Solitalea canadensis DSM 3403: one gene and its partner. The protein of the gene in region 1 interacts with the protein of each later gene in a pairwise test. Links are inferred from orthologs where the notes say so. Each region holds a gene or a part of one and is shown on either strand. Other genes may lie near its edges.

Region 1 (5,899 bases):
GGTTATTTGTAAAGTTTAAGACTAGAAGGTAAGGCATGCAAAGTTGCAAAGATGCGAAGTTATTTTTAACTACTTTGCTGTTTATCTGATTTGTAAAGTCTTAGATTATTGACTATCAATTTTAGTTCTCAGAACTGAAGATTAAAAACTCTAATAAGTTTTACAAGTACCATGGACTATGGTCTATGGTCCACTGGCACTAAACATATAAAAAAACGCACGATGTTAAACACCGTGCGTTTTTTGTTTTATGCGTTTATGCTTATTCTAATGCCTTTAATGCAGCATCAACTTTAGCATATTTTTCTTTTTGGTTAGTACGAGCGTAAACCTCTTTTAAAGAAATGATTACGTTACGATCTTTAGGATTGATTTCGTAAGCTTTCTCTAAATAAGGAAGAGCCTCTGTAGCTTTTTTCTGGAATTTAGCACGCTCAGCATCGTATTCTTTAACTTTGCTAGCAGGTAATTGATTTGCTTTTTTGATGATCTCAGCAGCTTCATTGTAATATAAAGCACCTAAGTTATAGTTAGCGTCAAAATAGTTAGGATCAATTTCTAAAGCTTTTTTGTAAGCAGCTGTTGCTTCATCCATTTTCTTAGCATTTTCGTAAGTTACGCCTAACGTAAAGTATAACGTTTTATTCGTTGGGTCACTAGCAATAGCTTTATTTAACTTATCTACGATAACATCTGATTTACCTTCACCTAAATAAAAGTTGATTTCGTCAATCATTAATGTATTATCAGTAGGGAAAATCTTACGTCCTTTATCCAATGTAGCTACAACAGCATTTTTGTCGCCGGCAGCTTTATAGATTTCTGCTAACTGGTGATAGATGTATGGCTCTTTATTGTAGTCCATATCCGCTAACTTTTGATAAGCAGCTTTAGCCTCATTGTTATCCTTTAGCTTTTCAGCCATGATACCAATATTTAAGTACAATGAAGTATCCTGAGGATTAACCTGTGAAGCGAATTTGAACTCTTTTAATGCAGTTTGATAATCTTCTTTATTGTTTGCAGCGATACCTTTGTTATAGCTCGCAGCATAAATATTGAAGTATGCATTCTTCATTTCATTCTCATCCAATTGCTTTTTAACGTCCAGTTCTTTTGCTTTATTCAAAGACTCATAAGCAATAGCTACCGGATCATAATCAAGGTTCTTTTGAGCTGTATCTAATGCAATTGCACCGTAAATTTTACCTTTTAAGAATAAAGTTTTAGCCTGGTTAGCAGTTTTAGGATTTGCAGCAGCCTTATCGATTGATTCTTTCGCTTTCGCATATTGACCGATCATTACCATCTTCTCGGCATTATCAACTTCTGCATTTTGTGCTTTAGCAACGACAGCGGCTGCTAAAAACAATCCTGATAACAAGATTTTTTTCATTTCAGAATTTTACTATTTATCGTAATAATTAATTTTCCTTTTCTTCTGATGACGATTCATTTGCACTATCGGTTGCATTTCCTGTTTCATCAATTTCTGCATCCTCACCTGCATCTTCAATTTTTGCTACTGAAGCGATCTCATCATCCTCGTTAAGTTTTATTAGGCGCACACCCTGCGTTGCACGTCCCATAACACGTAACTCATCCACACCAATGCGTATAGTAATCCCCGATTTGTTGATAATCATCAAATCATCAGATTCTTTTACATCTTTAATAGCGATCAACTGACCGGTTTTTTCGGTAACATTTATGGTTTTCACACCTTTACCACCGCGGTTAGTAACACGATACTCTTCAATATCAGAGCGTTTACCATAACCTTTCTCAGAAACCACTAAAATATTCGTTTCACTATCTTCAACAGCAATCATGCCAACCACCTCATCATCTACACCTGATAAAGTAACACCTCTTACACCTGCCGCTGTACGACCCATTGGACGAACAGTACTTTCGTTGAAACGAATAGCTCTTCCTGATTTTAATGCCATCAATATTTCAGAGTTACCCGTAGTTAAACGAGCTTCTAATAATTGATCACCTTCGTTCACTGTAATGGCGTTAATACCTGTTACACGCGGACGAGAATAAGCTTCCAGCGTAGTTTTCTTGATGGTTCCCTGTTTGGTACACATCATGATGTAATTGCTTTCCAGGTAAGCAGGATCATTAAGCGTTTTAACCGTGATAAATGCTTTAACCTTATCATCACTCTCAATCTGAATCAGATTTTGCATTGCCCTGCCTTTGGATGTACGGCTTCCCTCAGGAATTCCATAAACTTTCAGCCAGAAACAACGTCCTTTTTCAGTAAAGAACAACATATAATTATGTGTTTGAGCGATGAACAAGTGCTCTATAAAGTCCTCTTCACGGGTACTTCCACCCATTGAACCTCTACCACCTCTAGCCTGTTTACGGTATTCGGTCAGTTTAGTGCGTTTGATATAACCGGCATGAGAAATAGTAATAACTACATCTTCATTCTCAATTAATGATTCAATATCAATTTCACCTTCGGCATGTACGATCTGAGTTTTACGCTCATCACCGTACTTGTCCTTCATCTCTGTCAGTTCATCTTTGATGATGCCCATACGTAAACCTTCATCAGCTAAAATTGCTTTTAAGCGTTCGATTGTTTGCATTAATTCAGCATATTCATCTTTGATTTTATCACGCTCCAGACCTGTTAAACGACGAAGCGTCATATCAAGGATTGCACGAGCCTGAATATCACTTAAGCCGAATTTCTCCATCAATCCAACACGAGCCTCTTCAGGAGTCGGAGAGTTACGGATCAATGAGATTACTTCGTCTAAATGATCTAAGGCGATCAATAAACCTTCCAGAATATGAGCTCGTTTTTCAGCTTCTGATAATTCAAATTTGGTACGGCGGATAATTACTTCATGACGATGTTCCACAAAATAGTGGATCAGGTCTTTAAGATTCAACATCATCGGACGGCCTTTTACAAGAGCGATGTTGTTGATACTAAATGAAGTTTGCAGCGCAGTATATTTGTAAAGATTATTCAGTACGATATTGGCATTTGCATCACGTTTAACTTCGTAAACAATGCGCATACCCTGACGATCAGACTCATCTCTGATCTCGGAAATACCTTCAATTTTCTTTTCGTTAACCAATTCAGCGGTGCGTTCGATCATCATCGCTTTATTGATCTGATAAGGAATTGCACTTACAATGATACGCTCACGGCCATTGTCAAGTGTCTCAATTTCCGCATTGGCACGCATTACCACCCTGCCTCTTCCAGTGTTAAAAGCATCTCTGATACCTTCAAAACCATAAATGGTTGCTCCGGTAGGAAAATCTGGGCCTTTAACAAATTTCATCATCTCATCAATTGTAATGTCGCGGTTATCGATATAGGCAATAGTTGCGTCAATTACTTCCGAAAGATTATGAGGAGCCATATTGGTTGCCATACCAACAGCAATACCTGAAGCTCCGTTTACTAAAAGATTAGGGATTTTTGCAGGAAGAACAGTTGGTTCTTCCAATGAGTCATCGAAGTTTAGTTGGAAATCAATTGTATCTTTATTGATATCGGCAAGCATTTCCTCCGCAATTCGGCGCATACGAACCTCTGTATAACGCATTGCCGCCGGATCATCACCGTCAACCGAACCAAAGTTTCCTTGTCCGTCAACAAATGGATAGCGTAGTGACCAATCCTGAGCCATACGTACCATCGCATCGTACACAGATCCGTCACCATGCGGGTGATACTTACCTAACACCTCTCCTACAATACGAGCTGATTTTTTGTGAGCTTTGTTGCTACCAACTCCTAAATCGAGCATACCGTATAAAACACGTCTGTGAACTGGTTTTAATCCGTCACGAACATCAGGTAATGCTCTGGAAACAATTACCGACATCGAATAATCGATGTAGGCAGACTTCATTTCCTCTTCAATATTAATTGGAATGATTTTACTTCCGTTCGTCTGTTCGTTATTCTCTTCTGCCATTTATTGATGGTTGATGATTCGAAAAATTTAGAATGCTTGCGAATTTAACAAAATTTGGGGTAAATGTTAAGTCAATTCCTGAAAATGAACAGTTTCTCATTTTCAAAAAGCAACAAAAAACCAGCTGCAAAAAAACAATAAATATAACTACCTGTAAATAAAATAATTATACTTATCAATCTAAATAAACTATTATAAAAACGCTGATTATCTGTTATTTATTTTATCCACATTTTCAGTGGTTTTCTCCCAAGCCAAATACAAACAGATTTGGATTTAAAGTCAATTGCACATAAAAACAATCTTATGTTCATGAAAAGAAATGGCTTTTTGAAACACTGAAAAGAACAAGAGGTTATTTTGTCAGCGGAAATGATCAAAGTAAATCAGTAAGCAATATCTTGCCTATAGCTTGCTAAGTATACATTTAGGGGAGAAATTGAAAAATTGGTAAAGGATTTAGACAGTAAGGCATTCACATTCGCCTTTTACGATAATTTTGAACAGAATTCCCAAAAAAAGAGCAAAAAATAAGTCCCCCGGAAAGGAGGACTTAAAACATATTTTATACCCAGTTAATACCTTTTTTCAGTAAACTTAAAGTTTGAGCTTCATCACTGTTTGCAACAGGTTGATAATTATACGCCCAGTTTGCTTGTGGCGGCATGCTCATTAAAATAGATTCAATGCGTCCGTTAGTTTCTAAACCAAACTTTGTTCCCGCATCATAAACCAGATTAAATTCAACATAACGGCTTCTGCGTAGTAACTGCCAGTTTTTCTGTTCTTCAGTAAATGGACGATCTTTATTTCTTTCAATTAATGGAACATAAACTTTAGCGAATGTTTCACCAACCGATTTAACGAATTCCCAACGATCAGCCAGGGTAAAATGCTCTGATTCGCCTAAACGGTCAAAAAATATTCCACCAACGCCTCTTGTTTCATTTCGATGTTTGATAAAGAAATAATCATCGGCCCAATGTTTAAATTGGGTGTAATAATCATGATGAAACTGATCACACGTGCCTTTTAATGCTTGATGAAAGAAACGGGCATCATTTTCATTTACATAGTGTGGAGTAAGATCGATTCCTCCTCCAAACCATTTTAATCCAGCCTCAGGAGTTTCAAAATACCTTACATTCATATGAATGATCGGTACCAAAGGATGATTAGGATGAATAACGATCGAAACACCAGTAGCAAAAAAAGTGGTTTTTTCTACCTTGAAAGAACGCTGGATAGCTTCAGGCAAATCACCATGAACAGCAGAAAACATAACGCCACCTTTTTCCAAAACAGTTCCGTTCTGTAAAACCCGGCTTCTTCCGCCGCCGCCTTCTTCTCTTACCCAATTTTCTTCCTGAAATTTCCCTGTTCCATCTGCAGCTTCTAATTTCTGACAAATATCATCCTGCAAACCTTTAAACCAATCGGCAATAAGCTCTTTTGTGATCATGGGGTAAAAATAGGAAAAATAGTCTGGAGTCGGGAGTCGGGAGTACTGAGTCTTTAATCCATAGTTGATAGTTCATGGTTCATAGTTCATGAATAATTTACCATAATTTAGACCTATAAACATTAATAAAAGTTCATGGTTCATTAATTAAGGATCATAGTTTTAGAATAATGACTTGATTCTCCCTATGAACAATGATCTATGAACCATGAACCAAAAAACTATTTTTCCTCTATATAATCCAAATCCTTACCATAGGTTTCATCAAGATTATACAAAGCGATATAAGCTAAAGTAATGGTTGAAATACCAACAATTAATCCACTGTTAATGATACCAAAATGAGGTTTTAGGAAATTGAAGAAGATAAGTACTGGTACAAGTGATCCTCTAACAAAATTGGGAATGGTGGTTGCCACAGTGGCTCTGATATTGGTTCCGAACTGCTCTGCTCCCATTGTTACGAATACCA
Region 2 (2,995 bases), 1.1 Mb from region 1 along the record:
ATTACCGTCATCCGGATTAGTATTGCCATCGCTCTTTCCACAAGCTTGCAATAAATTGCCCGTACAAACAAGAGCAGCACCAATACCTAATTTGGCTAAAAACTCATTTCTTCTCATTTTTTGGTTTGGTTGGTTGATTTGTTAAAGGTTCTAATCTATATAAAGTTTTGCAGAATTATCGGTACAACAAAGTAAAATTCAATCCTCATACCAACAAATAATTTAGTAAAATATTGAAAAACAACTACTTAATATTAAGCTTTCCGATATTTGGATCAACAAGTAAGAATAAAGGGAGACCAGATAGATTTTTAACTATTGCTTTGTTAAAATTTATGGATGTACAGACGATGAGGGAGGGTTCAAACGTTAAGCTAAAAATTGTGTATAACTATCTATCATTGGGTTTTAATTATCCACAATAAATTACTAATATCGAGCATTTAATCGCCTTTTTCATTTCAGTAAGAGGCCAAAAAATCGTATCTTTGAACTTTTGTAACTATAGGATAATATGAGCGAAACAGCGGAGACAAAGGCTGCGAATTATTCAGCGGATAATATTCAGGTTCTTGAAGGATTAGAAGCAGTAAGAAAACGCCCGGCCATGTATATTGGCGATGTTGGCGTTAAGGGTTTACATCACTTGGTTTACGAGGTTGTAGATAACTCTATTGATGAAGCTTTAGCCGGATTCTGTAATGACATTTACGTTACTATTCACAAAGACAATTCAATTTCAGTTAAAGATAACGGACGGGGTATTCCAACAGGAATGCACACTAAAGAGAAAAAATCTGCTTTAGAGGTTGTAATGACTGTTCTTCACGCCGGAGGTAAATTTGACAAAGACACTTATAAAGTATCGGGTGGTTTGCACGGTGTGGGTGTTTCCTGCGTAAATGCATTATCAACCCACTTAAAAGCCGAGGTACACCGTGAAGGTAAGGTTTGGGTACAAGAGTACGAACGAGGGAAACCACAATATGATGTTAAAACAGTTGGTGAAACAAACATCACCGGAACTATTGTAACATTTACCCCTGACACAGAAATTTTCACCCTCACTACTATTTATAACTACGATACATTAGCAGCTCGCTTACGTGAATTAGCCTATTTGAACAAGGGTATTCGCTTAACGTTAACAGATGAGCGTGAAACTAATGATGATGGTTCATATGTAGTTAACTCTTATTTTTCTGAAGGAGGATTAAAAGAGTTCATTACATACCTTGATGGTAATCGTGAACCTTTAATTCCGGAACCAATCTATATCGACGGTAACAAAAGCGGTATTCCGGTTGAATTGGCCTTACAATACAATAGCACTTATTCAGAAAATGTGCATTCGTATGTAAATAATATCAATACTATTGAAGGAGGTACCCACGTTGCCGGATTCCGCAGAGGTTTAACACGTACGTTAAAGAGTTACGCCGAAAAAAGTGGTTTATTAAAGAACTTAAAAGTAGAAATTACCGGCGATGACTTCCGCGAGGGTTTAACGGCAGTAGTTTCTGTTAAAGTAGCTGAACCGCAGTTCGAAGGCCAAACTAAAACTAAACTTGGAAACAATGAAGTTATAGGTGCAGTAGACCAGGCGGTAGGTGAAATTTTAGGGGTTTACCTTGAAGAGCATCCTAAGGAAGCGCGTTTGATCGTTCAAAAGGTTGTTCTTGCGGCAACTGCACGAGCTGCAGCCCGTAAGGCACGTGAAATGGTGCAACGCAAGAGTGTTATGTCAGGTTCAGGATTACCTGGTAAATTATCTGACTGCTCTAACAATGATCCGGAAGCTTGTGAATTATACCTTGTGGAGGGTGACTCTGCGGGTGGAACAGCAAAGCAAGGTCGCGATCGGAACTTCCAGGCTATTCTTCCGTTGAAAGGTAAAATCTTGAACGTGGAGAAAGCAATGGAGCATAAGATCTACGAAAATGAGGAGATCAAGAATATTTTCACCGCTATGGGTGTTAGTATCGGCACGCCAGAAGATGATAAAGCATTGAATCTTGAAAAACTTCGTTACCACAAGATCATTATCATGACGGATGCCGACGTTGATGGTTCACACATCACCACGCTGATTCTTACCTTCTTCTTCCGCTATATGAAAGCCTTAGTAGAACAAGGTTATATCTATATTGCAACTCCTCCCCTTTACCTTGTTAAAAAAGGAAAAGACTTTGAATATGCATGGACGGAAGAGCAACGTTTAGCCGCTATTGAACGAGTGAAGGGTAATGGTAAAGAAGATAGCGTAAACATTCAGCGTTACAAAGGTTTGGGAGAGATGAACGCAGAACAGCTTTGGGAAACTACAATGAACCCTGATACACGTACACTTCGCCAGGTAACCATTGAAAATGCGGCAGAATGTGATCATACGTTTTCTGTGTTAATGGGCGATGAAGTAGCACCACGCCGTGATTTCATTGAGAAACATGCAAAATACGCTAAAATTGATGCATAATCTTTGTTAACTTTTTTTTAGAAAATAGAGTAGAAAGGCTGCCAAATGGTAGCCTTTTGTTTTTAACTAAATATTTGATATATAATATTTTAAGTATTAAAAATTATATATTTGTATACAATTCTTCGGTACCAGACCAATCATTTCTTCCTGCTGACCAAAACAAACCTTCGAAGAATCATTCAACCGTTTTTCTCAAACTAAATTGAATTATTATGAAGAATCCAGACTTATTATTTGTAAAAAGTATTGGATACTTTTTACTCCTCGGATTTTTAATTACATCGTGCCAGAAGGACACCCAATTATTAGAGAAAGCCACCACAACCGCTGAAAAAATTAAGGTTTACGATGACATCCCCCTTTGTCCTAATTTTGAAGTACCTGCTCACATGGACCGACAAGAAACAGGAACTGCTTGCGTTCATCTTTTTGATGATATGACACTTTATTTTGAACTTGAGGTAAAGAATTTATTAGCCGGAGATCAATTGACAGTCGCACACATTCATGATGCAG

Evidence for each region.
Region 2: the proteins of gyrA (region 1) and gyrB interact in binary tests that used the Escherichia coli proteins (3 or more experiments, as listed by UniProt). The link is inferred for Solitalea canadensis DSM 3403 from one-to-one orthologs.

Annotation. Positions count from the first base shown.
Region 1 is NC_017770.1:1,720,474-1,726,372, reverse strand. The notes cover bases 1,196-4,337. They hold gyrA (DNA gyrase subunit A), read right to left. Parts: upstream 3,966-4,337; coding sequence 1,425-3,965; downstream 1,196-1,424. Other genes in these bases: SOLCA_RS07015 (tetratricopeptide repeat protein), read right to left, coding at 1,196-1,396. Also shown: more of SOLCA_RS07015, read right to left, coding at 263-1,195; hemF (oxygen-dependent coproporphyrinogen oxidase), read right to left, coding at 4,531-5,427; SOLCA_RS07000 (MFS transporter), read right to left, coding at 5,649-5,899. UniProt on the Escherichia coli protein: A type II topoisomerase that negatively supercoils closed circular double-stranded (ds) DNA in an ATP-dependent manner to maintain chromosomes in an underwound state.
Region 2 is NC_017770.1:596,253-599,247, reverse strand. It holds gyrB (DNA topoisomerase (ATP-hydrolyzing) subunit B), read left to right. Parts: upstream 1-514; coding sequence 515-2,476; downstream 2,477-2,995. Other genes in the region: SOLCA_RS02375 (CHRD domain-containing protein), read left to right, coding at 2,692-2,995; SOLCA_RS02385 (QcrA and Rieske domain-containing protein), read right to left, coding at 1-117. UniProt on the Escherichia coli protein: DNA gyrase negatively supercoils closed circular double-stranded DNA in an ATP-dependent manner to maintain chromosomes in an underwound state.